DNA from 3 places in the Ralstonia sp. PBBBR1 genome. Region 1 is predicted to be linked to each of the others. Evidence: predicted binding sites of a transcription regulator. Region 1 holds the regulator's gene; each other region holds the start of a gene.
What was found. The regulator LexA, encoded in region 1, represses DNA repair genes until DNA is damaged. The targets are predictions, from matches to a motif close to ACTGTATNNNNATACAGT.

Region 1 (10,058 bases):
CGATGAAGTCCTTGAGCGTGTCCAGATCCTTGTAGTCGATCTGCTCAACGCCAGCCACGGTGAAGCGGCAGAACTTCTTGCGCTTGAACAACGGGTTTTGCTGCTGGAAGCGCTTCTTGTTCTTCGCGTCGCGCTGCTTCTTGTTCATGAATGCCATGATTCAATCCTTTACGAATACGTTACATCCGGAGATGTGAAAGACCAGTGCCTTACTGCTGCGGTGCTTGCGAGCCAGGAATCCCACGCAATCCAGGACGGTGCCCGGAGCGATGCGATCCAGAACGGAAGCCATCTTGCCGGCTGCCAGTGCCTCCATCGAAAACTCGATCTGCCGCACTGTCTGCGCTTCGACCGCCTGCCCGCTGTATGCCAGCAGACAATTGACGATCGGCACGCCGGCTGGGGTGTATCGCATCACCTCGCGCTCGACCAGAGTGGCGACGAGCTGCAGGCGGTTGATGGCGTTGTCCCCGAGGGTTTCGTTCATGCTGGTGATGCGCGATCAGGCTTGCGCAGCACCGCGCGGCATCAGGCGGCCTGTTCGGTCTGAGCGGCGGCCTTCTTGGCCTCTTCGCGTGCGACTTCCTTCATCATCGGCGACGGCGCCGTTTCAGCCTTCTTGGTCTGAACGATGAGGTGACGCAGCACGGCGTCGTTGAACTTGAAGGCGTGCTCAAGCTCAGCCAGGGTTTCCTTGCCGCACTCGATGTTCAGGCACACGTAGTGAGCCTTCGCGAGCTTCTGGATCATGTAGGCCAGTTGACGACGGCCCCAGTCCTCGACGCGGTGCACTTGGCCGCCTTGCGAGGTGACCGTGCTCTTGTAGCGCTCGATCATCGCGGGCACTTGCTCGCTCTGGTCCGGATGGACGATGAATACGATTTCGTAATGACGCATTGACGCTCCTTGTGGATTAAGCCGCCCGGGCGTCACACTCCGGTGCAGCAAGGTTGGTTAGCCTGCCATTATACGCAGGCTTTTGCGACTTTTTCAATATCGATCAATGACTTGCTGAAGCGAGGCAACTTCTGCCTGGGCGCGACCAGAGGCTAAAAGCAACGTCAGAAGCACACGCGCCTTATATGGGTTGAGCGTACCGCTCGACGCCCAGCGGTCCGCACTAGGCAGCGCAGGCACCACGCCAGCACCGGTACGCGTGGAGCGCAGTACGAAAACCCCCTGCTGACTCGCCCGGTTCAGCGCCGCTTCAAGATTGGCATGGATGGAACCCGCACCGGTTGCGGCAATCACCAGCCCCTTCACGCCCGCGGCAACCAGCGCATCCACCACGCGAGCATCGGGCTGGGCATAGCTCGCCACAACCTCAACCCAGGGCCACTGGCCCGCAGGCGGCATCGGCAGCACGTCGGCTGCGGCCACACGTTGCCCTACCCGCTGAAACTGCACCTGCGTGTCGAGCACGAAACCCAGCGCGCCGGTGTCCGGCGAAACAAACGCCTCAACCGCGTAAGTGTGACCCTTCTGGACATCGCGGGCGGCATGCACGCGCTGGTTGAGCGCCACCAGCACGCCTCGCCCGCGCGCAGACGGACTGGCCGCCAGCCGCACCGCATTCAGCAGATTCAGCGGGCCATCCGCCGACAGCGACGTCGACGGCCGCATCGCCGCAGTCAGGACGATCGGTGTATCGGTCTGCTGCGTCAGGTGCAGTAGCATCGCGGTCTCTTCCAGCGTGTCAGTGCCGTGCGTGATGACCACGCCATCCACACGCTCGACGTCGATCCAGTGACGGATACGCGCCACCAGCTTTTCCCATACGTCGAAGGTCAGATCCTTGCTATCGATCTGTGCGACCTGTTCAGCGCGCACGTTGGCGAGGCGCTCCAAACCAAGCTTGCTGGCCGCGAGCAGTTGATCGATGGGGACGGCGCCAGCGCGATAGCGTGCGGCGGAGCCAGCGTCGTCAGCAGAGCCGGCGATCGTGCCGCCGGTGGCGAGGATGGCGATGGTAGGCAAGGACATCGTTGCAGACATGCGTGGTGGGCAAGGCGCGCATTGTATCCGCCCGCATCGCCTTTGCCGACGCGGGATTGCCCGGGGCGCCGGCAAAAACAAAACGCCGGCACCCAGGCCGGCGTTTGCAACAGAAGCCGTATCGATTATTTCTCGACGAAGGCGCGCTCGATCACGTAGTCACCCGCTTCGCCCATGCGCGGCGAGATCTTGAAACCGCGGGCGTCGAGCAGCTTGCAGGTGTCTTCCAGCATGGCCGGGCTGCCACAGATCATGGCGCGGTCGACTGCCGGATCCATCGGGGGCAAGCCGATATCGACAGACAGCTTGCCGCTGTCGACGAGGTCCGTCAGGCGGCCCATGTTGCGGAACGGCTCACGCGTAACCGTGGGGTAATAGATCAGCTTTTCGCGCACCTGATCGCCGAAGAACTCGTTGTTCGGCAATTCCCGGGTGATGAAGTCGGCATAAGCCAACTCGCTCACTTGGCGCACGCCGTGCAGCAGCACGACCTTCTCGAAGCGCTCATAGGTGTCCGGGTCCTGGATGATGCTCATGAACGGCGCGAGGCCGGTGCCGGTGCCGAACAAATACAGGTTCTTACCGGGTAGCAGGTCATCCAGTACGAGCGTGCCGACCGGCTTCTTGCTCACCAGCAGCTTGTCGCCCACCTTCAGATGCTGCAGTCGCGACGTCAGGGGGCCGTTCTGCACCTTGATGCTGAAGAACTCGAGGTGCTCTTCGTAGTTCGGGCTCGCGATGCTGTAGGCGCGCATCAGCGGCTTGCCTTCGACCTCCAGCCCGATCATGACGAAGTGGCCGTTATGGAAGCGCAGCGCCTGGTCGCGGGTGGTCTTGAAGCTGAACAGCGAGTCATTCCAGTGATGGACGCTCAGAACGGTCTCTTGATTAAAGGCGGACATGGTGACATTCGGGCCAACCCAATGAAGCTCAATCGGGTTATGTGGCGATGCAAAAATCGGTCAAGGCCTTGATTTTATGCGATTCGCCGCGGCCGCGCCTGCATGGATTGCGCATAAGCTTCTAACCAGTCGCATGGGTTTTGACGCCGGTCATAAGGACTGGGCGCCTGCGCAACAGGTCACAACAAAATCACTTGCGCTTCCTGCGTCACTGTATAAAATCACAGCACCTGTTCAAATATACAGTACGCCGATGGCCACCCTCACCCCCCGCCAGCAGCAGATTTATGACCTCATCCGCCAGACGATCCAGCGCACGGGCTTTCCGCCGACGCGCGCCGAGATTGCCGCGGAGTTTGGCTTCTCGTCGCCCAATGCGGCTGAGGAACACCTGCGCGCGCTGGCACGCAAGGGCGTGATTGAACTGACGCCGGGCGCCTCGCGTGGCATTCGGCTGCGGGCGGCGGGCGACACGGCGCAGCATCAGTTCTCGCTGCCGTCGATGGGATTGATGCAGTTGACACTGCCGCTGGTGGGCCGCGTGGCCGCCGGTAGTCCGATCCTGGCTGCGGAGCACATTGATCGCCAGTATCAGGTTGATCCATCGCTGTTTTCTGCGCAGCCCGATTTTCTGCTGAAGGTGCGTGGTATGAGCATGCGCGACGCCGGCATTCTCGATGGCGATCTGCTCGCCGTGCAGCGCGCCAGTGAAGCCACCAACGGCAAGATCGTCGTGGCTCGACTGGGCGACGACGTCACGGTCAAGCGCTTCCAGCGCAAGGGCCGGCATGTCGAGCTGATTGCCGAGAACCCCGATTTCGAACCGATCCACGTTGATCTGGATCGCGATGAGTTTCACCTGGAGGGCTTGGTCGTCGGTCTGATCCGGCCTGCTGCTCCGTAAGTCTCCGGCGCATCTCAGCGCCAAACCTTCGCTGTTTGATTCCACTTGAAGGTGAGCCAGCGGCTCGCCGGGGCGGAGTCTTGCCACTCGCTTTTCCACCCGAACTCACGAGGTCTGCCATGCGACTCGGATCGATGTCTTCCCGCCGCCGCCCGGTACAGCCGGTCCCCTTCCGCCAAACCCAGGGCGTGCGCATCTATCAAGGGGAGCAGCGCCGTACGATGGTCGGCAGCATGGCCGCCATCTGCCGCATGCTGGATGCGATTCCAGCGGCCTCGCGCACTGCTGGCGCCGAAAGCTGCTGAGGGAAAGAGAAGGCCGATGAGGGCTGTGAAGCGCGCTGCAGCGGCCGATCAGGGCATACCCCAATGCTGCCGCCGCAACTGATTTCATACACTTGCCGTGCCCTGAGGACAGGGCTTTCTTCAACTGATTTTCGGCCCGCCGTTTGAGCGGGCTGTTTTTTTCTGCTCGTAAGTTGCTGCAACGGCACATTTAACGATGTTCCGTCGGTGAAACGGACGTTTACCCCGATGTTGTTTGGCGTACGTGACAGTAGTATTGCTAATGCCCTCAGGGGCAATGAGATCGCTGAATTCGAAGCCCGCACATTGCGGGCTTTTTTTTGCGCCGCGACCGACAGGCGAGCCGCTAAACGCTCCCCGCTTTCTCGACGACGAGGATTCGCGCCTCGCCCCGCGGGTGCGCCACATGCTCGCAGCCGATACCGGCGAAGAAGATATCGCCGGGTTCCAGCGTCGCGACTTTCTCCTCGCCGGCTTCGCGGTAATGCATGTCGACCGTACCGTCGAGCACCACGAACACCTCCTCACCGTCGTTCACATGCCAGCGGTAAGGCTGGTCCGTCCAATGCAGGCGCGTGGTAATGCCACTCATATTGGCAATATCGAGCGCGCCCCAGGCACGCTCGGCGGTGAACGACTTGGCGCGGATGATGTTCATGGCGATCGTGCGTCGGTTATTACATTGACTGCAGGTTGCCGATGCGCACCAACATCTCGGTGAACATCTGCATATCGAGGTCGAGGTCCTGCACTTCCTTGTACTCGTTGGCGTTGTGCGCCGTGTACTTCTTGCCCGGCATGGCCGGGCCGAAATTGATGGCGTTCGGCATCAGCTTGGCCGTCGTGCTGCCGGCCGTCGGCACGGGCTTGGCGTCGAGGCCAGTGGTGTCACCATAAATGTTGAGCAGCGTCGACAGCCACGCGCCCTTCGGATCGCGCGCCATCCAGTTGCCTTGATCGTGGTTGATCTCGAGGGCGACATGGTTGGCCTTGGCCCATGCGTTGATCTTGCCGGCGATTTCACCGCGCAGCGCATCAGGCGTTTTGCCGCGCGGCATGCGCACGTTGGCGATCACCTCCACGCGGCCATTCTTGTCGCCGATCACCGTAGGCGAAATGGTGAGCGGCCCCATGAAGTCGTCCTTGTAGGCGACGCCCATGGTAGTGCCGAGGTAGTCGGTGCCGTAAAGGTCGGTGAGGTAGCGCGCGGCATGAGCGTAGGCGTTGTCTGCCAAGCCGAGATCGGCTGCACGCAGGAACAGCGCGAGGCGCGGCAGCGGGTTGACGCCCTCTTCCGGACGCGAGCCGTGTGCGGAGGCGCCAGTCACCTTCACGACGATGCTGTCGCCCGTGCGCGCGATGTCGATCGAGAACTTGCCCTGCCCTGCCAAGCTGTTCACGAACCCATCGCGCTTGGCTTCGAGCGCGGCGGCGGCCAGGCCCAGATCACCGCCCTTGAGCGTGGCGGTGGCCGTTTGTGGGATGGAGCTTGCCGACGCCGCGCCCGTCATCGAAACGATGGCCGTATGCGAAGCATCGCCAGCTTGCGCAGGGAAGAACACCTTCAATGCGCCCGTGCCTTTCTCTGCAACCACGGCCGGGTACTTGCTGTCGAGCACGATGTTGTACGCAGGCAATTGCGTGTGCTCACGGTAGTACTTCATGCCATCGCCACCGGTTTCTTCGGTGGTTTCGATCATCAGGCGGATGGTGCGCGCGAGCGGCACGCCACTGTCCTTGACCGTTTTCATGGCGTACATCGCGGCGGCAATCGAGCCCTTGTCGTCAATCGTGCCACGGCCGTACAGCAGATTGCCGACGCGCGTGACCTTGAACGGATCGAGCTTGGTGCCGTCGCCGAGCACCCACTCCTCGGCCTTGGCGGGTACGACGTCGGCGTGCGTCAGGATGCCGAACTCGTCCGAGCCGGTGCCGGGCAGCGTAACTTCAAAGACGCGGTTGTCGATGTTGCGGTATTTCAAGCCGAAATCGCGCGCCATGCCCTCGATCAGCTTGCCAAACGCGACGATGGCGGGGTTTTCGTACTGCGGAATCTTGTCGTCGCGCACCGTGGGCAGCGCGACCATCTTTTCGATCGAACCAATCACGGCCTGCTGGTTGTGCAGGCGGTTGTACAGACCCAGCAGGCGCCCGATGTTGACGAGGTCATCGCCGGCCACCGGAGCCTTCTTCTGGTACGCGGCGACACTGCCCGCGACTTGCGGATCGGCCTTCGCGGCTGCCGCAAGAAAGCTGTTCAGATCGGCCGATGCCTTGGATTGTTCGGCGGCGAGCAGCGCGTCGAGTTGCGGTTTCTGAATCGTGGCGGCAAAGGCGCCGGTGCCGCAAGCCAGCGACAGTGCGATCGTCAGCGAAGACAGGCCAATACGGGCAGTGCGTTGCATCGAAGTGGTTTCCGAAAAAGGCGAAGGCGCCATCATAGGGGCGAAGCGCAAGCCACGCATTGTGCAGCGCGAAAACGCTAAGGCACGCCCGCTGGGCGGTATGCTTGGAGCTTTCCCAGGAGGCTTGCCGCATGGAACCGTCTCTGGACACCGCCCCCGGTCTGTTGAGCGTGCTGGAAGAACTGCGCCGGCGCGAACCCATCTTCCATCGCCCCGAGTTCGGCACGCGCCGCGAAGACTTCGAGCGCATGACCACGGAAGACTTCTGGGAAACCGGTGCCTCGGGTCAGCGCTACAGCCGCAGCTATGTGCTTGGCGTTCTCGATGCCCGGCACGGCCACATCGGCGAGGATTTCTGGCAAACGCGCGATTTCCGCTGCCAAGAGATTGCGCCGGACAACTACCTGCTGACGTACACGCTGGTGCAGTCGAACCGGACGACGCGGCGGGCGACGTTGTGGCGGCGGACGCTGGATGGCTGGAAGGTCATGTACCACCAGGGGACCATCGTGGCGGAGAGTCGTTGAACTCCGTTGCGAAACCCTCTAGGCAAGGCGAAAGAATGTTTGTATAATCGCTGTTTCCTTGAACGGCGACACGCCGGTCAGGCAACAACGGTGGCTGTAGCTCAGTTGGTAGAGTCCCAGATTGTGATTCTGGTTGTCGTGGGTTCGAATCCCATCAGTCACCCCAAGTTTCAAGAAAAAGCCCGCATTCGCGGGCTTTTTTGCATTCAGCGATCGGGGCAACGCCCCTTTCCCGCATCAAACCGCTACCGCCTCCTCATTCGATTCTTCGCCACGCCGCAGGTGGGCACGCGCCTCGTCGAACAGTGCATGGGCGTCGGCCAGCGTCTTGACGCGGCCCAGCGCCTTGGAGCCCGACAGCACGCGCCGCCAGCCCCGCGCGCCCGCCACACCGCGATACAGCCCCAGCATGTGCCGCACCGCCGCACCTGCGTAGCCGCCCCGCTCTACCCAGCGGCCGACGTAGCCGATCATCGCGTCTTCCACCTCGGCGCGCGTGGGGGCCTCGGTGCCTGCGCCGTAGTAGCGCGCATCGAACGCTGCCATCAGATGCGGATGGTGATACGCCTCACGGCCGATCATGACGCCATCAACGTGCGCCAGGTGCGCGTCGATCTGCTCGAGCGTCTGCACCCCACCGTTGAGCAGAATCTCCAGATGCGGGAAATCGCGCTTGAGTTGGTAGACGACTTCGTAGCGCAGCGGCGGAATCTCACGGTTTTCCTTTGGGCTCAGGCCTTTCAGGATGGCATTGCGCGCGTGCACGATGAACGTCTCGCAACCCGCCTCGGCGATGGTGCCGACGAAATCGCGCACGAAATCGTAGGTCTCGATTGCATCAATGCCGATGCGGTGCTTGACCGTGACCGGAATCGACACCGCATCGCGCATCGCCGTGACACCCTGCGCGACGAGCTTGGGCTCAGCCATCAGGCAGGCGCCGAACGCACCGCGCTGCACGCGCTCCGACGGGCAGCCGCAGTTGAGGTTGATTTCTTTGTAGCCCCATTGCTGGCCGAGGCGCGCGGCCTGGGCCAGATCGTCCGGTTCACTGCCGCCGAGCTGGAGCGCCACGGGATGCTCGAACTCGTCAAAATCGAGGTGGCGCGGGACGTCGCCGTGCAGCAGCGCGCCCGTGGTCACCATTTCGGTGTAGAGCCACGTGTGGCGCGAGATCTGGCGATGGAAGAACCGGCAATGTCTGTCAGTCCAATCCATCATCGGGGCCACGCTCAGCCGCCTAGGCGTTGATTTCATTGGAATACGGTTTGAATTCAAGCGCTTACACCCTACTGTTTTCTGCGCGATTTCATGAGATTTGTGGCGGTTTCCGCTCATTTTTTCGGCCCAATGCTACGGCGTGGCACCGAAATTTAGCGTGTAGCACCGAGGCAAAAATGGGCACGATCAGCGAGCGAAAACGCAGGGACGGGAGTATAAGGGTACACGGCCCAAATCCGCCGGAAGGAAGGCGGCGTGGTCGTATATACGGAGGCCAAGACGTTCGACCGTGCGCCGGCGGCGCGGGCCTGGCTCGTGAAGCGCGAAAAGGAGCTCGACCAGCCAGGCGCCCTGAAGACCGCCAAGCAGGAAGATCCGCTGCTCTCGGAGGTCATCGATCGGTACATCTGCGAGTCTGTCCAGCCGCTCAGGCGCACCAAACAATTTACAAGGACCGGTTGGCGGCACCTGAGATCGCCACCGAAGTAAATAACGCGGTCAAGCTATGGCTCGCACGCGGGTAGTTGTTGGCGCTTGGCTTGTCGCCGTCACCGCTCATTTTTTGACGTACGCGCTGTCTGCCCAGCCCGAACCAGCAGAGTGGTACGCCTCACTCCCGAGCTACCGAGCGGCGATCTTCGGACTTACACGTTTGCCGCTGTGGCTGGCTGGCCTGTGCGTACTACCGGCATTGGCGAGCTGGATCCGCCGGCAGCGGTGATCGGTCATCCCCCGCCCCCCTCTTTGCCGACTAAGAGTGCACTGCGCGGGATGGGCAATTGATCTATCATCCAACTTCCCCTTCCCTGTCACGTGAGCGAAGTTAGCTCGCGTCGATCCCCTACTGGCGCTGTACTGCACTTCGAGTGAAGTCAACGTCGCACAAGTCTGCTTGGCAGGAGCGTGCAGTGTTCAACGACCACGCCCCGACCAGGCGTGAAGCCGTTGCCCAAAATCCTTTACTCGTTTTGCCAAGATGATTCAGATCCATAACGCAAGCCAACCATCGGCACCCAACAAGCGCTGCTCCGGATGCAACTCCGATAATGGCACCTCTATCGAGATGGCCTTCGCATTTCAGCCGATCGTTGATCTGCGCACGGGCGACGCCTACGCACACGAAGCGCTCGTACGCGGACCCAACGGAGAGCCTGCCGCATCGGTGCTGACGCAAGTGGACGAAGCAAGCCGTTACCGGTTTGACCAACGGTGCCGCACCACCGCAATTGAGCAGGCGGCCGGGATCGGGATGGACACCTTCCTATCCATCAATTTCATGCCGAACGCGGTGTATCAGCCTGCCGCATGTATCCGCACGACGTTTGAGGCGGCCGAAAAATTCGGCTTTCCCATCAATCGGATCATCTTCGAAACCATCGAAGGCGAAGACATCATCGACCGCCCCCACCTCCTCGAAATCTTTCGGGCGTATCAGTCGTTCGGCTTCCAAACCGCGATTGATGATTTCGGTGCCGGCCACTCGGGGCTCACCCTACTCGCCGATTTCCAGCCGGACCTGATCAAGTTGGATATGGCACTTATCCGAGGAATCGATTCAGATCTGGTGCGTCAACGCATTGTTTGCGGCGTGCTCAGCATCTGCAACGACCTCGGGATCCGGGTCATTGCCGAAGGCGTTGAAACGGCGCCGGAACGCGACTTCCTGGCTGCCGCGGGTATCACGCTCATGCAAGGCTATCTGTTCGCAAAGCCTGCGTTCAGAGCAATGCCACCGATATCAAACACTCGCTGAGCGTCATACGGACTTTAGCCAGACCGGCCGCGGGCACACCGGCTAT
Region 2 (10,058 bases), on a different contig from region 1:
CCTTGACCTCGCCCAGCGTCTCTTCGCCGAGCTGATGCGTTTTCAACTCCTGCATCAAGCGCGCTGTACCGTAGCGGCCCGCGCGGCGGTGCACCATGCTTTCGGCAAAACGCGTGTTGGAGAGCCAGTTTTCGCCCTCCAGCCAATCCAGCAGCGCGTCGACCTCCTCGGCGGACTCGGCGTGCGGGACCAACTTACGGCGCAATTCGACGCGGCTGTGCTCGCGCCGAGACAGATAGCCCAGCGCACGTGCCTTCAGCGATAACGGTTGACGTGGCAACGGCATGCGGATTTGACGTTCAAGAAGCGGGTTCCAAAGAAAAACGCCCACCGTTGGGGAACGGCAGGCGTATGAAGCTCGATAGAGCCATCGATCTGCGCCGACGGCCAACCCAATTACTCTTCTCCGACTTCCTCGGCCACTGCGACGGCGCCCATCGGCGTCACGCCCAGTTGCTCGCGGACCTTGTTCTCGATCTCACGGGCAAGGTCGGGGTTCTCGCGCAGGTATTCGCGGCAGTTGTCGCGGCCCTGGCCGATGCGTTCGCCGCCGTAGCTGTACCAGGCGCCAGACTTCTCGACCACCTTGGCTTCCACGCCCAGGTCGATGATCTCGCCCTCGCGCGATACGCCCTGACCGTAGAGGATGTCGAAGATGGCTTCGCGGAACGGCGGCGCCACCTTGTTCTTGACGACCTTGACCTTGGTTTCGTTGCCGACCACGTCGTCGCCCCGCTTGATTGAGCCGATACGGCGGATGTCCAGACGCACCGAAGCGTAGAACTTGAGCGCGTTACCGCCCGTGGTGGTTTCCGGCGAACCAAACATCACGCCGATCTTCATGCGGATCTGGTTGATGAAGATGACCATGCAATTGGTCTTCTTGATGGTGCCGGTCAGCTTGCGCAGCGCCTGGCTCATCAGACGGGCCTGCAGGCCGGGCAACGCATCGCCCATTTCGCCTTCAATTTCAGCCTTCGGTACCAGAGCGGCCACCGAGTCGATGACGATCAGATCAACCGAGCCCGAGCGCACCAGCGCGTCGGCAATTTCCAAAGCCTGTTCACCCGTGTCCGGCTGGGAGATCAGCAGGTCCGGGACACTTACGCCAATCTTATCGGCATAAGTGACGTCAAGCGCATGTTCTGCGTCGATGAAGGCGCAAGTGCCGCCCAGCTTCTGCATCTCGGCAACCACTTGCAGTGTCAGCGTGGTCTTGCCCGACGATTCCGGACCGTAGATTTCAATCACACGGCCGCGCGGCAGGCCACCAACGCCCAGCGCCACATCCAGCCCCAGCGAACCCGTCGACACGACCTGGACCGGCTCGACCTCGGCGTCACCCATCTTCATGATGGAGCCCTTGCCGAACTGCTTTTCGATCTGCGCGAGCGCGGCAGCCAGCGCCTTCTGCTTTTCTGCGCTCATCGTGGCTGCCTTCTTACCGTCTTCCATGGTCGTCCTTCGTGCAAATTGGTGTATAAATGGGCCGCAAGGGCTTGCGATTCCAGCGGTTGCCTGCAACAACGGGCCGATGGGTGATTGCCCCGACGCGACCCATTCCATGACTTTAGCGCCGCCAAGACTACAGCACCGCGAATTCGGAGTACTGTATAAAAAACCAGTGGTTTTGACAAGTCTCCAGAACAGATGTCGCGCGAAAACAATGTAGCGGGCGGGATGGGCAAGATATCTTGCCCGGCATCGCGGGGAGACACGCATGCGCATCCTGATTGCCGAAGACGACGCCACGCTGGCTGACGGGCTCACACGCTCGCTGCGCCAGGCGGGCTACGCCGTCGACCAAGCCTCCGATGGGGCGACTGCCGACGCGGCGCTGTCCGCGCAAACGGCCCAGACCTATGACCTGCTGATCCTCGACGTGGGACTGCCGCGTATGTCGGGGCTGGAGGTCCTCAAGCGCCTGCGCTCGCGCGGGGCCATGCTGCCGGTGCTGATCCTGACCGCCGCCGACAGCGTGGAAGAACGCGTCAAGGGGCTGGATCTTGGCGCCGACGATTACATGGCCAAACCGTTCGCGCTGTCCGAGCTGGAAGCGCGCGTGCGTGCGCTGGTGCGGCGCGGCACGGGCGGCGGCGCCACGCTCGTGCGCCATGGGCCGCTGGCATTCGACCAGGTCGGGCGCATTGCCTATATCCACGATCAGGTGGTGGAACTGTCGGCACGCGAGATCGGGCTGCTGGAGATTCTGCTGGCGCGCGTGGGCCGCCTGGTGTCGAAAGAGCAACTGGTCGACCATCTGTGCGGCTGGGGCGAAGAAGTCAGCAACAACGCCATCGAGGTCTACATCCACCGCCTGCGCAAGAAGATCGAAGTGGAAGGCATCCGCATCGCCACCGTGCGCGGGCTGGGCTATTGCCTGGAACGCACGGCCACCCCAACCACCACCGCCACCGCTGCCCATGGGTGATCGGCTGGCCTGGCCGTGGCGTCGGCATCGCGCATCGCTGCGCGAACGCACCGACGCGGTGCCCGGAGCCGACGGCCGCGATGGCCGCGATGGCGGCGGCGACCTCGCCGACACCCTCCCCCACCTCGAAGACGACGCCACGCGGCCCGCCGCCCGATCCCTCTTCGGCGAAATTCTGGACTGGATGCTTGCGCCGCTGCTGTTGCTGTGGCCGATGAGCATTGCGGTGACGTACCTGGTCGCCAAGTCGATTGCGAATGCGCCATATGACCGCGCACTGGAATCGAGCGCGATCGTGCTCAGCCAGCAACTGCGCGAGGTGAATGGGCGCGTGACGCTGCAACTGCCGATCTCGGCGCGCGAAATCCTGCGTGCGGACGAAACCGACAACATCTACTACCAGGTGCTCGGCACCAACGGCGAGTTTGTCTCCGGGGACCGCGACCTCCCGCTGCCGCCCGAAGAAGACGCCAACGCCGGCGGCCTCGTGCAACTGCGCGACGACCACATCCATGGCGCGGAGATCCGTGTTGCGTATACCTTCGTGCAGCGGCCGGGCTCCGGCGGCAAACCCGCGCTGGTGCAAGTGGCGGAGACGCTCGACAAGCGCGCACAACTCGCCAACGAAATCATCAAGGGCGTGATCCTGCCGCAGTTTGTGATCCTGCCGTTGGCGGTGATCCTGGTGTGGTTTGGCCTCACGCGCGGGCTGGCGCCGCTCAATGCGATTCAGGAACGCATCCGCGCTCGCAACCCGGGCGACACCAGCCCCATCGACGAAGGCGCGGCGCCGCAGGAGCTGACGCCGCTGGTGGCATCGTTCAATGATCTGCTCGGGCGGCTGGAGCAATCGGTGCACACGCAGAAGCGCTTCATTGCGGATGCCGCGCATCAGATGAAGACGCCGCTGGCCGGCCTGCGCATGCAGGCAGAGCTGGCACAGCGCGAGCAGTCGCCCGACGAGCTGCGCCGCACGCTCGCACATATCGCCGACAGCTCGGATCGCACCGCGCACCTCGTCAAGCAGTTGCTTTCGCTGGCACGCATGGAAAACATGGGCGCCACCGACGGTATGGTGCCGCTGGATATCTGCGCGCTGTCGCGCCGAGTGGTGGCCGACTGGCTGCCCAAGGCGTGGGCCAAGCAGATCGACCTCGGCTTCGAGGAGCCGGGGCCGCCCGTCACGATTTCGGGCAATGCGACGATGCTCGCCGAGATGCTCAACAACCTGCTCGACAACGCGATCCGCTACACACCCGACGGCGGACATGTCACCGTGCGCGTGACCACCGCACCGTTCGAGCCGTTCGTCTTCATCGACGTGGATGACACCGGCCCCGGCATCCCCGTGGCCGAGCGCGAACGCGTGATGCAGCGCTTCTACCGCATCCTCGGCACGCAAGCCGAGGGCAGCGGGCTGGGCCTGGCCATCGTGCGCGAGATCGTGCAGCAGCACGGCGGGGACATCGAGGTGCTCGACAACGTGTATCAAGTGTCGCCGCGGCTGGCGGGGGCGCGCTTTCGCATCACGCTGCACCGCTGCTCGCCGAGCGAGGAACCCAACGCATGAGCATCACGCCTGGAACGCCCGCGCGCCGGCGGTGGATCGCCAATATGCGCTGGATCGCGGCACTGCTCGCGGTGTGGTTTGTGGTGACGTTCGTGGTCGCGTTCTTTGCGCGCGACCTGTCGCAGCACTTCTTCAACTCGGACTGGACCTTCGCCTATTGGGTCGGCGCGCAGGGGGCGCCCATCGTCTATGTGCTGATTACCGTGCTGTATGCGTGGCGCACGAACCGTGCTGCAGATGCAGCCGCACAACACGACGAAGCGGCGCAGCGCGATGCGTCGGAGTCATCCCACCTGCCGCCGTCCATCTGACCTGGACGTTACGCTGCACCCAGATGGCGCAGCTTCACAAAGGCCAACGCGGCCATCACCGCGTCGTTGAGCGCGTCGTGCGCGTCCCACGTCGGCAAGTCCAGTTCCTTCATGACGGTGGCGAAGCGCAGGTCCAGATCGGGATCGCCCTGCTGCCGATATGGCGGCAGCAGGGCGAACTGATGGTCGTAGTACAAGGCGGACACTTCAATCTTGGGCTGCGGCAAGCCGATGCCAAGCATGGGCACCACCACCCGATTGAGCATCGCCACATCGAACTCAAGGTAATAGCCGACCAGCGGCCTACTGCCGATGAAGTGCAGCAATGTATGAACCGCCTGCTCGATCGATACACCGCTGTCCAGGTCGCGATTGCGCAGACGATGCACGCAGATGCTTTCCGGGCGCATCTCCCCTTGCGGTCTGATCAGCAACTCAAGGCGCTGGCTGGTCAGGATACGATTGCCGACAATACGGACGGCACCGATGGAGATGATCTCGTCGGTGCGTACGTCCAGGCCGGTGGTCTCGCAGTCAAGCGCAACCCACTCGTCCGGGGGCGGTACCTCAAACAGGAAGCGGAACGCCGGATCGCGCAACCTGCGCAGCAGGCGCCGCCTTTGCAGTGCCCGCAGCCAGTCGGAGAGCCTCCCGCTCATGACCACCCGCCCATGATCACATCCACTCGGTCCGCCAGCGCTGCCGCAGCAACGCCTTGAACCGCTTGACCGCGCTCAGTGCATCCTTGAGCAGATCTCGCTCCAGCGACGACAAGCGCGACAGATGCACGTCACACGACACCGGTTGATGCGCATCGATCTCCGCCAACCCGGCCTTGAGCCGCAGCGTCATCAGGAAGTGCAGGCTCTCGCTCAACTCGGCAGCCATGTGGGCGTCCAGAGCCTCGGCGCGCACCAGTGCATTAAGGCGCGGCACGGTGCCGGTCTCGTCGAGTATGTGATGGGCGAGCGCGAGGCTGCGCACGCCGTGGACAATCGGGAAGATGCCCTCCTTCTTCACGTCGAGCACCGGATCGGGATCGCCAAGCCCGAGCAGGCGATCGCGCCAGCCCGGCGCGGCACTGAAGGCTTCAACGGCTGCGGCGAAGCGGCCGAGTACGGCGTCATTGTCGATCGTCAGCTCCAGCAACGTCCGCCGCAGTTGCTTGAGCAAGGCGGCATCGCCGCACACCGCATGGGCATCGAAGAAGATGGCCAGATGCATCAAGCCCTCGGGGCTCGGCAGGATCAGCCATTCGCGAATGCGCCGCGCGAAGTCGCTCGCGGTCATGCACCACTCGGGCCGGCTGAGCATGATGCCGCCGGGGCAAGGCGGGTAGCCGAATGCGGCGAGCGCATCGGAGAAGCGCGTGACGATGCGCTGCAGGTCGGGGGGTGGCACGTAACCATCGCGCAGTACCAGCGCGTTGTCCTGATCGGTCTTGAGCAGTTGCTCGCCGCGCCCTTCGCTGCCCATGACGAACAGGCAACTGTTTTCAACGAGTTCGGGGGGCGCAATCATCTGCCAGGCGCGTTCAAACAGGCACGCGTTGATTTCGCGCACGAGACTGGCGACGTGGTCAATGCGCGAGCCGCCACGCGTGAGCAACGCGACCATCCGCGTAATCTGCGCTGCCACCTGGGCGAGCGCGTCCAAGTCCTGCGCCAGGTTGATCTGCACTGTCAGCAGATACGAGTGGTTGGCCAGGAAGCTGAACACATCCAGTGATTCGAGCAAACCGAGAATCTCATCTCCGCGCGTGACGACCAGCCGGTGAACGCGATGGCGCAGCATCAGCGTCAATGCGTCGCCGATCTGCGCAGAGGCTGGTACGGTGATGAGCGAGAATTGGCTCATCTGCCCAACCGGCAGACGATCCAGCGGAGTGCCTTGCAGGACGGCGCGCTGCAACGAACTGCGTGTGAAGATGCCCACGCGCGGCGGGCTGGCGGTGCCATCGCGCACGAGCACATTCGAGGTGTTCTGTGCCTGAAACAGCTTCACCACGGAGACTACGTCTGTGCCGGCATCAACGAAATGGGCAGGCCGGATGAAGGCATCGCTCACGTGCGAGACAGCCAGCGACTGCATCGTCTCCATGCTCTGCCGCTGAGCAATGGCGCTGAGCTTGCTGCCGAGATCGGAAAAAAGCAGCGCACCGAAGGTGGCGTTGGCGGCAATAAGGTCGCGCACCGCCTGACGTGCCACCTGATAAGCCACCACTTCTTCAGCAGCGACGAAGCGGCTGCTTGCCTTGCCGGCCACCAGCGCCCGGCCGTCAAAGCAATCGTCGGGGCCAAAGGTGGCGATCAGATCGTCGCCGTCATACTGGGCAACACGGCCTTTGATGATCACGAACAGGTGCAGCGGTGCGGCACCTGCATCGAGGATGGTCTGCCCTTCTGGGTAATAGCCGATGTCGACCGCATCGCGCACCAGGCGCTGCTCGTCCTGATTGAGGCAATCGAACGGCCAGACGGCGACGTTGAAAGCGCTGGGCATGGTTGCCTGAAGGCGGGCGATGCAATGCGTCACCCGCCTCCGGTCAGCGTGGGCAGTGGCCGATCAGTGGCCCGATGCGCCAGCCGCACCGAGGCCCGTTTCCGAGCGGACCTGCTGCGCGGCAAACGACGCCTTCTCGTTCTTGGCGCGAACGCTGCTGTCCAGCACCGAGAACAGCCACACGCCCACGAAGCCGATCGTCATCGAGAACAGCGCGGGCGACGTGTACGGGAACCACGCCGAGCCCTTCGGATAGCCGAGCGTGGCCTCCCACACCGACGGCGAAACGATCGTCAGACCCACCGACGAGATCAGCCCCAGGAACCCGCCGATAACCGCACCACGCGTGGTACAGCCCTTCCACAGCATCGAGAGGAACAACACCGGAAAGTTGGCCGATGCCGCCACCGCAAACGCCAGCGACACCATGAACGCGATGTTCTGCTTCTCGAAAGCGATGCCCAGCAGCACAGCGATCACGCCCAGCACCAGCGTGGTGATGCGCGAGACCTTCAGCTCGTCGGCGCTGTTGGCCTTGCCGTGCTTGAAGACCGTGGCGTAAAGATCATGCGACACCGCCGATGCACCCGACAGCGTGAGCCCTGCCACCACCGCCAGAATCGTGGCAAACGCCACGGCCGAGATGAAGCCGTAGAACACATCGCCGCCCACCGTCTTGGCCACCAGCACCGCAGCCATGTTGGCCGTGCCCGCGCCGCCCTTGATGACACCCTTGGCCACGTCGGACAGTTCGGGGTTCGTCAACACCAGCGTGATCGCACCAAAGCCGATGATGAAGATCAGGATGTAGAAGTAGCCGATCCAGGTGGTCGCCCAGAAGACCGATTTGCGCGCCTCCTTGGCATCCGGGACCGTGAAGAAACGCATCAGGATGTGCGGCAGACCGGCGGTGCCGAACATCAGCGCCATGCCGAACGAGATGGCCGAGATCGGGTCCTTGATGAAGCCACCCGGCGCCATCACCGACAGACCGATCTTGGCGGCCTCATCGGGCGATTTGCCGGCATTGGCTGCAATGGCGGTCTTGACCTGCACAGCCTTGGCGAACAACGCCTCCAGACTGAAACCGTACTGCGCCAGCACCATGATGGCCATGAACGTCACGCCGGCCAGCAGCATGCACGCCTTGATGATCTGCACCCAGGTGGTTGCGGTCATTCCGCCGAACAGCACGTAGACCATCATCAACGCGCCGACAATGACCACCGCGATCCAGTAATCCAGCCCGAACAGCAGTTTGATGAGCTGGCCTGCACCCACCATCTGAGCGATCAGATAGAACGCCACCACCACCAGCGTGCCAACCGCGGCAAAGCTGCGGATCGGGCCTTGCTCGAACCGGTAGCCTGCCACGTCTGCAAAGGTGAACTTGCCAAGGTTGCGCAGCCGCTCGGCCATCAGGAACGTGATGATCGGCCAGCCGACCAGAAAGCCGATGGAGTAGATCAGGCCGTCGTAGCCGGAGGTCATCACGGCCGCGGAAATACCGAGGAAGGACGCTGCCGACATGTAGTCGCCCGAAATGGCCAGGCCATTCTGGAAGCCGGTGATGCCGCCGCCCGCCGTGTAGAAATCGGCCGCGGACCGCGTACGCTTGGCCGCCCACTTCGTGATCCACAGCGTGCCGGCCACGAACAGAGCAAACAGAACGATGGCCGTGGTGTTGGTTTCCTGCTTGGCGGTCTGTCCGACATCGCCGCCGGCAGCCAGAGCCGCCCCGCAGGCGCCAGCGGCCAGTAGCGCCACCAGCAGGATCGAAAGCATCTTCTTCATTTGGCGACGTCCTTCAGGATGTCCTGCGTCAGTTGATCGTATTCGCTGTTGGCGCGGCGCACGTAGATGCCGGTAATGACGACGGTGAAGATGATGACCGCCATGCCGACGGGCATGCCCACGCTCATCACGCCTGTACCCACGGGCTTGGCGAGAAATGCCTTATCGAAGGCGATCAGCGCAATGTAGCCGTAGTACACGGCCAGCATCAGCACTGTCAGAACGAGGCCAAGCCTGTTGCGTCTCTGTTTGAGCTGCGCATATTTCGGATGCGCTTCGATTTTTCCTACCAATCCATCCTGCATCGCCTGTCTCCTGGTTTGCTCTTGGAATGTGTGCGGCGATTCTGGATAGCGAAACTGACTGAACTCTTACTCAGGCCGTCCGCGGCGGTTTACTGCGATAGTGGTTTTCCCTAGCGCCGCACAACAACGTAAGAAACGGTGCGCGACATCCAGCGGCAAATCGGCCGTGAAGCGACAGCCATCGCCCAAAACGACGTCGGTAACCGCCTGCCTCTTGTGCGTATGCACATTCGCAGAAGGTGCGCATGCCGTCTGGCACTGCATATACAAACGGGCGGTTGGATGATGCAGCGCACGCAGCCGGCAACGGCCGGATCAATGCGCCGCGCGCACCCAAGGGCTTGATTTCGTTGAAATCGTCACCGCCAATCGCGTGCATCGGAAGGCACATGCCCGTCAGAACGCCGTAAGTTTCGGCTTCCACAATCGGTGACACTTCCGCGGGCGAAAAGCGTTTGCGTTGTCATGTCGGTGCCCAGCGGGACGACCTACGAAAAAAAACAGGAGACAACATGGCAACCGTGCAGAGTGCACCGAACGCGCCCGTCGGGCGTGTGCAGCCCGCGCCCATGACGAGGGAGGAGAAGAAGGTCATCTTTGCCTCGTCGCTGGGGACGGTGTTCGAGTGGTACGACTTTTATCTTTACGGCTCGTTGGCGGCCATCATCGCCAAGCAGTTCTTCTCGGGCCTGGACCCCACGGCGGGTTTCATCTTTGCCCTGCTGGCCTTTGCCGCCGGCTTCCTGGTGCGCCCGTTCGGCGCGCTGGTGTTCGGCCGTCTGGGCGACATGATCGGGCGCAAGTACACGTTCCTGGTCACCATCGTCATCATGGGTACGTCGACGTTCATCGTCGGCCTGCTTCCGTCGTACGGCACGATTGGCGTTGCTGCGCCGGTCATCCTGATCGCGCTGCGCATGCTGCAAGGTCTGGCACTGGGCGGTGAGTACGGCGGCGCCGCCACGTATGTCGCCGAGCACGCCCCGCACGGCCGCCGCGGTGCCTACACATCGTGGATCCAGACGACGGCTACGTTGGGCCTGTTCCTCTCGCTGGTCGTCATCCTGGCCGTGCGCGAACTGACCGGCAAGGCGTTCGACGACTGGGGCTGGCGCATCCCGTTCCTGGTCTCGATCCTGCTGCTC
Region 3 (10,058 bases), on a different contig from region 1:
GCGTGATGTGCTTGTCGATACGGTAGCTAGCCTTGAGGTCCACGGTGAAGAAGCTGCTCGTGCCACCGTAGACATTCGGCAGCACATCGGTGTTGTCGAGCGTGCCGTACTGCCGCCCGGAATACCGCACGCCCGCGCCCACCGTCCAGTCAGGCGTGGCATGCCAACTCGCAAAGAGATTGGCGCGCACGCGCGGCATGCGCGGCCAGGTCTTATCGACGTAAGTCGGGTTGGCAGCGTCGGCCAGCGTCTTCGATTGCGTGAAGGCGACGTTGGCTTCGACGTCCACGCCACGCACGCCCGCGCCTTGCAAAACGTCCTGCCCCGAGTACGCCAGTTCGATGCCGCGTGTGCGCACGCGATCCACGTTCTGCACGTTCGTCACGTTGGGCGTAACGGTGATGTTGGTCTGCGTGTAGATGCTGTCGCGCACGTCGCTCTGGAACAGGCTGGTACGCAGCACGCCGTAGGGCACGGCCTGCTCGACGGTGAAGTCGAAATCATTGGCGCGTTCAGGCTTGAGGTTCGGGTCGTTGTTGACGATCGTGTTGCCGCTGATCGTGCCCTGGAACAACTCCGCCACCGTCGGAAAACGCACCGCACGGCCGTACGACAGGCGCAGCAGCGTATCTTGCGTCGCCTGCCACTGAATGGCGGCCTTGGGCGAAAACGCGCCTTCGGTGCGGCTGGCGTAGCCCAACGTGCTCGTGCCGTTGCCGAGCTGGCCGTTGTAGGCGCGCCAGCTTTCGTAGCGCAGGCCCAGCGTGGCGAGCCAGCGGGGCGCAAACGCCCACGCGTCCTGCAGGAAGACGGCCTGCGTTTGCGTGTCGCCCTGGTAGCTGGATTTGAGCGTGGATAGTGTTTCCGTCGACCAGTTCGTCGCGTTGAAAGTCTGGTTGCGCAGGTGGTATTGGTCGTAGTGGTAGCCGGTCGTGAAGGTATGGCCGGACACCGTGGGCGACGTCGCCTTGATGTCGAAGTTGGACCAGCCCGTACCGTCGCCGTAGAACACCGTGCCGGGCCCATTGCCGGCCGCCGTGTTCGACGCGCGCAGGATGTCACGTGAGACGTTGTAGGCCGACGCGTTGGTGTCGATCTTCCAGCCGCCGATCTTGCCCTTCACGCCCAGGCCGTAGAGCCAGTTTTCCTGGTCGCCGTTTTGCGGGGCGAAGGTGTTCGGGGCGATCGTGTACGGCGTGCCGTTGATCAGCACATTGCCGCCCGTGACGGTGTTGCCGGCCGCGTCGCGCAGGAAGCTGAGCGCCTGATCGTTGAAGTGGTTCTCCCAGTGGCCCAGCGTGAGCGACGCCTCCAGGCTGTCGCTGAATACGTAGCCGAATCGCAGCGTCTCTTGCAGTTGCTGCGTACGCTCCAGCATCTGCGGCCCGAGAATCACGCGCGGCTGGCCATTGGGGCCGAGATCCTGCCGCGCACCCGTGACCGGCACCGGCGTGCCGCCTGCGGTGAACCGGGAGTTGGGCGTGGCGTATTGCATCGGTTGGCTGTCGTTCTCCAGCCGGTCGACTGACAGCGCATACCAGAACTTGCCGATGCGGTCGCCCAGCGATGCGCTTTCGTGGTTTCCGGTGACGTTGCGCGAAAAGCCGTAGGCATCGTTGTAATGCTGGCTCATGATCTGCGTCTGCGCCGCGGCCTCGAATTTTTCTGGGCGGCGCAAGGTCATCGCGATGGTCGTCCCCATCGAGTTGCCAGGCAGCAGCGCCGAGAACGGCCCATACAAAATATCGACGCGCGCAAGTTCATCCGGCCCGACCATGGACCAGCGCGGCGGGTAGCTGTAACTGGAGCCAAGCAGGTTCGAGAGCAGGACGCCGTCGGCATACAGCAGACCGCGTGCGCTTTGGATCTCGTTGAAGTCGCGGCCGGCGAAGATGGAGTTGCGGTCGCCAATGAAGCGGCGGCGCACCATCACATTGGGCTGGTATTTGACGGCGTCTTCGGCAGTGACGACGTTGCGATCGGCCAGTTGATCGGCTGTGACGCTCTGCACGACCGCCGGCGTATTGCGGGCGAACGGCACGGGGTTGGCGTTGGCCCGCACCACGGTGGGCGCGAGTTCCTGCGTGACGGGCGCGGGCACGGATGCCGCATCCTCGGCAGCGAAAGCAGACATTGGTGCTGCTGCGCTCAGCGCGAGCGCAGCGCGGCACACGAGCGTGCGCTTAAGGGCGGCGGCCCCAGCGCGCTTGTGGAATGACATCGGAAAGGTCTCCGGATTGCGATGGCGTGGACCCAAACGGGGCCGAACGCAAAGGCGCCACGGAGCAACCTCCGCAGGCGCGTCAGATCGACAACGACGGAGAAACAGGAGGCGCGCGCGACCCGGCCACGCGCAGCGCACTGCGCGCATACACGGGCGCCGGGGTGGCCGGCTGCCGCACGCGATAGACGAAATGGGCAGAGGGAACATCCAGCGCTGGAACCGAGGCCAGCGCCAGCCCGGCTGCAAACCCCGGGCAATACAGGCAGTGCGCCACGCTGTGGTGGGCGGTCGAATCGTCGGCAGAGCCATCGCCTTGCAAATCGATAGCAACCTGCACGGTGCTGCCATGCGGTGCCGTTGCGCTGCACAGCTCGACGTCAAGCGTGCCCGTGGCCGCCGCGCGTGCGGAAGCGAGCACCGGCGACAGTACGTTCAGTACGATCGCAAGCCAGACGAGGAAGAGCCAACGGCGATGGAGCATGGATGGACAACGTCAGAATGTGTGGAGTATAGCGCTGCACACAGTTCCCCGAATTGCGTGCGGCACAGTGCCGCGCATCGGCAAATCGACGGAAATTGACTGGCACTTCGATCGGAATTAGCCTTAATTATTGGATCTACTATAATTTATACTGATTTCCATAATCAGATCTAAAACAGGGCTTCCCATGGATTCCGACACCGATACCGGACGCTTCAGCTTCCACCGCCAGGACCTCGCCAACACGCTGTGCGACAGCCTGGAAGGCAAGGGTCTTGCCGATGCGCGCTCCGGCCTGTTCCTGGCAGCGCCCCGGCGTACCGGCAAAAGCACGTTCCTGCGCGAAGACCTGGTGCCGGAGGTCGAGCGCCGCAAGTGGATCGCCATCTACGTCGATTTATGGGCCGATCGCGCCCGCGACCCCGGCCTGCTGATCGCCGACGCCATCAAATCGAAGCTGGCGCAGTTCGACGGCCCGATCGCGAAGCTCGCCAAGCAGGCCGGCATGGAGAAGGTCGACGTGTTGCGCACGTTCACGTTCAACCTCGGCAAGATCGGGCTGCCGCCGGGCATTACCCTGGCCGACGCGCTCGATGTGCTCTACAAGGCGGTGCAGCGGCCGGTCGTGCTGATCATCGACGAGGCGCAGCACGCGCTGTCCACGGAGGCCGGCACCAATGCCATGTTCGCGCTCAAGGCCGCGCGGGACCAGATGAACCAGGGCGTGGACGAACCGCGCCTCTTCCTCGTCTTTACGGGGTCGAACCGCGACAAGCTCGCCAACCTGCTGCTCAATCGCACGCAGCCGTTTTTCGGCTCGCGCGTGACCAACTTCCCGCTGCTCGGGCGGCCGTATGTGTCGGCGTACACGGCGTGGGTCAACCAGCATCTGGCGCCGAACAACCAGTTCAAGGAAGACGACATGTTTGCCGCCTTCCAGCTCGTCGGGCACCGGCCGGAGATGCTCAAGGGCATCGTCAGCGAGATCGCCCTGGAGCTGGGTGAAGCCGCCAGCCTGGGCGAGTTGCTCAAGCGCGGCGCGCAGGGTTTTCGGGACCGCATCTGGGGCGAGATCGAAAGCGACTACAGCGCGCTGACGGAAATCCAGCGTGCCGTGCTGGCGGTGCTGATCGAGCGCGGGCAGGGCTATTCGCCGTTCTCGGAAGAGTCGATGAAGGCGTATGCGGCCAAGCTCGGCCACAGCGAGTTTTCTACCGCCACGGTGCAGGCCGCGCTGGACGCGCTGCGCGACAAGAACCTGATCTGGAAGGAATCCCGCGGCGCCTACGCACTGGAAGACGAAAGCCTGGCGCTGTGGTTTCGTGAGACGCGGGGCACGCATGCCGTGCCGCCGAAGCTGAGCGAATAGCGCGGCTGAGGCGATCATCCCGCGGCACGCAATGGCTTGCGCCCGCTACACTGGACAGACGACACAACAATATTCGGGGAGCAGCCAAATGGCACGCAATCGCACCACGTGGCGCGCGCTCACGGCCGCGTTTTTCCTATTGACGGGCGTCGGCACGGCTGCCGCGCAAGACACCACACCCGTACAGGCACCGGCACCGACCCCGAACTGTCCGCCACCCGCCTCAAGCTTCATCCCCAAAGACGGTTGGACCGCCGCCGCGCAACGCGCGACGGACCACGGCCTGCTCTGGCGCATCGAAAAGAACGGTCACACCTCGTGGCTCTACGGCACGATCCACGTTGCGCGGTCCGACTGGATGCTGCCCGGCCCCACCGTGCGCAGCGCGCTTCAGCAGGTTGATAGCATCGCGCTCGAACTCGACCTGCTCGACAAGGACACCGACCGCACGCCGCTAACCGCGCAAAACAGCGCAGAAGACCGCCGGCTCCTGACCGGCCGGCGCGGCGAGCGCTTCAACAAACTGCTCTCCGCGGCGTGCCTGCCCGACACGGCCCTCACGCAGATCCGCAAGTTCCAGCCGACCATGCAACTGGCGTCGCTGGCGGTGCTGGGGGTTCGCACGGACGGGCTTTATCCCGATTTCGGCATCGACCTGTTTCTCACCACCTACGCCAAGAGCGTGCACCTGCCGATTGTGCCGCTCGAAACGCTGGCGCAGCAGGTGCGCGTGCTCAACGAGATCGTGCCGAAGAACGAGGTCGCGCAGCAATTCGATACCGTGCTCGACGCGATTGAATCGGGCGAGGCGCGCACGCAGACGCTCACGCTCGCCAATGCCTGGGCCGACAGCGACCTCAGCACGCTCGAGCACTACCCGCAGTGGTGCGATTGCCTGAAGACGGCGTCGGATAAACGCGCATTCCAACGCTTGGTGACGCACCGCAACCGCGCCATGGCCGAGAACATTGCGCGCGTGCACAACAGCGGCCAGCGCGTGTTTGGTGCTGTGGGCGCGTTGCATATGATCGGGCCCAAAGGAATTCCTGCGCTGCTGGCGGCGCGCGGATACAAGGTCACGCCGGTGTTGCCGGCGATCACACCGCGCTAGCGCGTACGCGTTTTCCGGTCAGCGCTTTTCCGGCGGCGTCGATCCGACAGCCGCTGCCAGTTCGGCATGCGCGGCCAAGTCCGCGCGGCGATGGGCGCCCCCCACTACGCGCCGCTGCTGCTGCGCATGGCCGCCATCGCATCGGTCATCAAGGTATCGGATGAAGATTTGCGCCAACTGTTTCCCGGTGATGCCGATCCGCTCACCACGCTGCGCACCCTCGCGCCGCAAGCCGACATCCTGCTCACGCTCAGGGCCCACGGCATGGAATGGCTGACAGCGGCGCACGGCGGGCAAGACGATGCGCGTATCACCCAACCGGCCTTTGCCGTGCCGGTGGCGGACACCGTCGGCTGCGGCGATGCCGCGATGGGCGCCTGGCTGGCGAGCCAGTTGCAGTCGCCCGGGGCGCCCGTGCAGGCGCATCTGCGCCAAGCTGCTGCGGCGGCCGCCCTCACCGCCACGCGCGCCGGCGCATACGCGGGCACGCAAGCCGAAATCGATGCGTTGCTGCAGGCGCATGCCGCCTCGCCGGCCTGAGGTCGCCTGAGACCGGTTGGCAGCGTGGCGCTGCATGCCACAATCTGCGCCATCTGCGTCTTGATCGCTTCGAGGGGCCGTTTTGGAACTGCTTCGTATTGCCGTGCTGTTTGCCTTCACCGCCGTGGCGGAAATCGTCGGTTGTTATCTGCCGTGGCTCGTGCTCCGGCAAGGCAAGCCGTTCTGGCTCCTGCTGCCGGCGGCCGCCTCGCTCGCGCTGTTTGCGTGGTTGCTGACATTGCACCCGGCTGCGGCCGGCCGCACCTATGCGGCATACGGCGGGGTGTATATCGCCGTGGCGCTTGTGTGGCTGCGTCTGGTCGACGGTGTGGCGCTCACCCGCTGGGACATCGGCGGCGCGGCTATAGCGTTGACGGGGATGGCCGTGATCGCCCTGCAACCGCAGGCCAATTGATCGGATTGCGCACGATATTTAGGTTTTCCTGAGCGAAACGGAACCCTAAGCCGCCGCCACGATCGGAGGGTGGATCATGGCTACGGCCATCGCGCTACGCGCCGGTCGCCCCTCACCCAACCGCTTTTTTTGTCCTGGAGGCCGCGATGCCTGCCATCACCCTCAAACACCTTGTCGTGGCCACGATGCTGATGACCGCAGCGATGACCGCCTCGGCGCTCACCACGTCAACGTTCACCTTCACCGATCAGGACCTGCACGGGATGCTTGCGCACAGCCAGCCTCCGCAGCCGATCCAGCCGGCCAAAGCCACCGAATCGGCGTCTCATGACCGGCTCCGCGTCGGCCTGAGCGATCCGGGCACGCAACTCGTGCTGCCCTGGTTCCTGGCGGATCTGGTGGATGCGGTCAACCGGCGGGCATCCCCGCAAGACTTCGCGAAAAAGCTGCGGGACGGGATCTGATCGGCCACCGTCGCCGGCCTTCCGTCCGACGCGCTCACTTTCCGCAGGCAGGCATCACAGTGCTGTATATTCATACAGTTATTTTTTGTGACGCCCTGCCGTGCTTGCCGCCTCCCCCACCCCAGACACCGCCAATGCGCCGGCCACGCCGGGTTACCTGGCCCAGCTGAACGACCAGCAGCGCCAGGCGGTCGAGTTCGGTATCTCTGGAGCGGACGCGGCGGAAACCGGGCCGCTGCTCGTGCTGGCCGGCGCAGGGTCCGGCAAGACGCACACGCTGGGCTGGCGCGTGGCGCATCTGGTGGCCAACGGCGCCGATCCGCAACGCATCCTGCTGCTGACGTTTTCCCGCCGGGCGGCGAGCGAACTGTCGAACCGTGCCGGCCACCTGCTGGCGCGAGCCATGCAGGGCGAGCGATCGAACAACGCCCTCAATTCGGCCGGCACGTCGTACAAGACCACGCTGCCCTGGGCGGGCACCTTCCACGGCATCGGCGCGCGCCTGCTGCGCGAATATGCCGAGCGCGTGGGCCTCGCCCCCGATTTCACCATCCATGACCGCAGCGACTCGGCCGATCTGCTCAACGTCGTGCGCCATGAGCTGAACCTGTCGACCAAGGAACGCCGCTTCCCGCTCAAGCAGACCTGCATTGCGATCTACTCGCGCGCCATCAACGCCGAGAGCCCGCTGAACGCCGTGCTGAAGCACCATTTTCCGTGGTGCGCGATGTGGGAGACGCAACTGCGCACGCTGTTCGATGCATATGTCGAAGCCAAGCAGGCGCAGCACGTGCTCGACTACGATGACCTCCTGCTCTACTGGCACGCGATGTCGTCCGACGCCGAACTGGCGGCCGAGATTGGCGCCCGTTTCGACCACATCCTCGTCGACGAATACCAGGACACCAACCGGTTGCAGTCATCCATCCTGCGTGCGTTGCGCCCGGACGGCCGCGGTGTGACCGTGGTGGGCGACGACGCGCAATCGATCTACGCATTTCGCGCGGCGACGGTACGCAACATCCTCGATTTTCCGCGCCACTTCTCGCGGCCGGCGCACACGGTGCTGCTGGAGCGCAATTACCGGTCAACGCAACCGATTCTGGATGCCTCCAACGGCGTGATGCGTTTTGCCACGGAGCGCTTTGCCAAGACGTTGTGGACGGACCGCGCATCGACGCATCGTCCGCGCTTGATTTCGGTGCGTGACGAAGCCGAGCAGGCGCGTTGCGTGGCCGAGCAGGTGCTACATCACCGTGAAGGCGGGCTGACGCTGAAATCGCAGGCGGTGCTGTTTCGCACTGCAAGCCACAGCGCGCCGCTGGAGATCGAACTCACGCGCCGCAACATCCCATTCGTGAAATACGGCGGCCTCAAGTTTCTGGAAGCCGCGCATGTGAAGGATGTGCTGTCGGTACTGCGCTGGGCCGAGAACCCGCGCAGCCGCATTGCCGGGTTTCGCGTGATCCAGTTGCTGCCAGGTGCAGGCCCCGCCACGGCGGCACGCGTGCTCGACGCCATGGCGGAAGCGGCGGACCCGATTGCCGCGCTGCTCGCCTACGAGCCACCGGCGCGGCTGGCCGGCGACTGGTCTACGCTGATGGCGCTCATGCAAACCCTGCGCGCGCCCAAAGACAGCCTGGAATGGGCTGGCGAACTCGAAGCCGTAGGCGCTTGGTACTCGCCGCACATGGAGCGCCTGCACGACGACGCGGCCGTGCGCCAGGGCGATCTCGACCAGCTCGCCCGCATGGCCGCAACGTACGCCACCCGGGAGCGCTTCCTGACCGAGATGACGCTCGACCCGCCCGAGTTGACCAGCGATGAATCGGGCGACCCATACCGCGACGAGGACTACCTGATCCTCTCGACGATCCATTCATCGAAAGGTCAGGAATGGAAGGCGGTGTATGTGCTGAATGCCGTGGACGGCTGCATGCCGGCCGATCTGGGCGCCGGCTCGCACGAAGAACTGGAAGAAGAACGCCGGCTGCTCTACGTGGCGATGACCCGTGCGCGTGAGCACCTCGACATCCTGGTGCCCCAGCGTTTCTACGTCACCCAGCAAACACCCAATGGCGATCGGCACATCTACGCGTCGCGCACGCGCTTCATTCCGCCTGCGCTGCTGCCGCTGTTCGAAGCCTGCGCATGGCCGGAACCGGAGCCCGGTGCAGACCCCGCAGCCGAGGCGCGTGCCGCGGCCAAGGTCGACCTGAGCAAGAAGATGCGCGGCTACTGGAAAAAGTAGTCAGCCCGGTCGCCGGCGCGCGCGCTCAATGTACTTCCATCTCGGGTCGCTTGACCACCTGCGTTGACTCGAAGCGCGAGAGCTGGGCAAAGATCCACGCGGCCGCGCAGGTCATGACGCCCACGCAGACAAACGTCTTGTGGAACGCCGCCAGCGTGTCGCGCCCTTCCGGTCCGGCGGTGAAGTCGGTAAAGCCCGTCAGCAACGCGCCGGCTGCGGCCACGCCCAGGCTCATCGACAGCATCATCACCATCGAGAGCATGCTGTTGCCCGCGCTGGCCAGGGGGCCCGTCAGGTCCTTGAGCGTGAGCGTGTTCATTGCCGTAAACTGCATCGAGTTGAACGTGCCGAAGATCGCCAGTTGCACGATGCGCAGCCACACCGGCACGTTGGGCGTCATCACCGCAAAGCTGGCCATCATCAGGCCGACCATGACCGTGTTGACGGACAGCATGCGGCGATAGCCGTAGCGCTTGATGGCCCAGGTGCCCAGCGGCTTGGCGGCCATGCCGGCTGCGGCCACCGGCACCATCATCAGCCCGGCCTGCAGCGGCGTGTACCCCAGGCTCACCTGCAGCAGCAGCGGAATGAGGAACGGCATCCCGCCGCTGCCGATGCGTGCAAACAGGTTGCCGAGCACACCAATGGAAAAGCTCGGAATACCGAACAGCGTGCGCGGAAACAGCGGCCCGGCCACACGCCCCGCGTGCAGCCAATAGGCGGTGAGTGCGGCCAGACCGAAGACCAGCAGCACCAGCACCGTCGCGTGCTGGAAGCCGAGCTCCGACAGCCCGTCGAGCGAAAACGATACCGCCGCCATGCCGAAGGCCAGCATCAGATAGCCGGACCAGTCGAAGCGGCTGTCGTCTTCTGCGTGCACATCGGGCATCACCTTGAGCGTGACCAGCGCGCCGATCACGCCCACGGGAATGTTGATCAGGAAGATCCAGTGCCACGACACGGCTTCCACCAGCCAGCCCCCCAGCGTCGGGCCGATCAGCGGGCCGATCAGCCCCGGGATGGTGACGAAACTCATGGCCGGCAAGAACTGCTCGCGCGGCACCACGCGCAGCACCGTCAGCCGCCCCACGGGCATCAGCAGCGCGCCGCCCACACCCTGCACCACGCGCGAGGCAATCAGCATGGTCAGGCTGCGGGACTCCGCGCAGAGCAAGGAACCAATGGTGAAGAGAAAGATGGCAG

Region 2: the regulator LexA is predicted to act here: its motif matches at 1,609-1,626, upstream of recA (recombinase RecA).
Region 3: the regulator LexA is predicted to act here: its motif matches at 6,666-6,683, upstream of CFE42_RS09785 (ATP-dependent helicase).

What each region holds. Positions count from the first base shown of each region.
Region 1 is NZ_NKIL01000002.1:428,035-438,092, forward strand. It holds gene rpsR (30S ribosomal protein S18) at 1-157, opposite strand, end outside; gene priB (primosomal replication protein N) at 161-487, opposite strand; gene rpsF (30S ribosomal protein S6) at 529-897, opposite strand; gene CFE42_RS02055 (asparaginase) at 991-1,983, opposite strand; gene CFE42_RS02060 (ferredoxin--NADP reductase) at 2,121-2,897, opposite strand; gene lexA (transcriptional repressor LexA) at 3,151-3,801, shown strand; gene CFE42_RS02070 (hypothetical protein) at 3,921-4,106, shown strand; gene CFE42_RS02075 (cupin domain-containing protein) at 4,453-4,764, opposite strand; gene CFE42_RS02080 (dipeptidase) at 4,784-6,511, opposite strand; gene CFE42_RS02085 (hypothetical protein) at 6,643-7,038, shown strand; tRNA gene CFE42_RS02090 (tRNA-His) at 7,129-7,204, shown strand; gene dusA (tRNA dihydrouridine(20/20a) synthase DusA) at 7,276-8,295, opposite strand; gene CFE42_RS02100 (EAL domain-containing protein) at 9,236-10,012, shown strand.
Region 2 is NZ_NKIL01000016.1:93,575-103,632, reverse strand. It holds gene recX (recombination regulator RecX) at 1-286, opposite strand, end outside; gene recA (recombinase RecA) at 397-1,455, opposite strand; gene CFE42_RS22840 (response regulator transcription factor) at 1,721-2,431, shown strand; gene CFE42_RS22835 (sensor histidine kinase) at 2,424-4,001, shown strand; gene CFE42_RS22830 (sodium/substrate symporter small subunit) at 3,998-4,312, shown strand; gene CFE42_RS22825 (3'-5' exonuclease) at 4,321-4,971, opposite strand; gene CFE42_RS22820 (DUF294 nucleotidyltransferase-like domain-containing protein) at 4,988-6,814, opposite strand; gene CFE42_RS22815 (cation acetate symporter) at 6,878-8,608, opposite strand; gene CFE42_RS22810 (DUF485 domain-containing protein) at 8,605-8,913, opposite strand; gene CFE42_RS22805 (MFS transporter) at 9,426-10,058, shown strand, end outside.
Region 3 is NZ_NKIL01000005.1:237,885-247,942, forward strand. It holds gene CFE42_RS09750 (TonB-dependent receptor) at 1-2,221, opposite strand, end outside; gene CFE42_RS09755 (DUF2946 domain-containing protein) at 2,304-2,705, opposite strand; gene CFE42_RS09760 (hypothetical protein) at 2,893-4,074, shown strand; gene CFE42_RS09765 (TraB/GumN family protein) at 4,163-5,185, shown strand; gene CFE42_RS09770 (PfkB family carbohydrate kinase) at 5,252-5,725, shown strand; gene CFE42_RS09775 (YnfA family protein) at 5,808-6,140, shown strand; gene CFE42_RS09780 (hypothetical protein) at 6,287-6,604, shown strand; gene CFE42_RS09785 (ATP-dependent helicase) at 6,705-8,855, shown strand; gene mdtD (multidrug transporter subunit MdtD) at 8,881-10,058, opposite strand, start outside.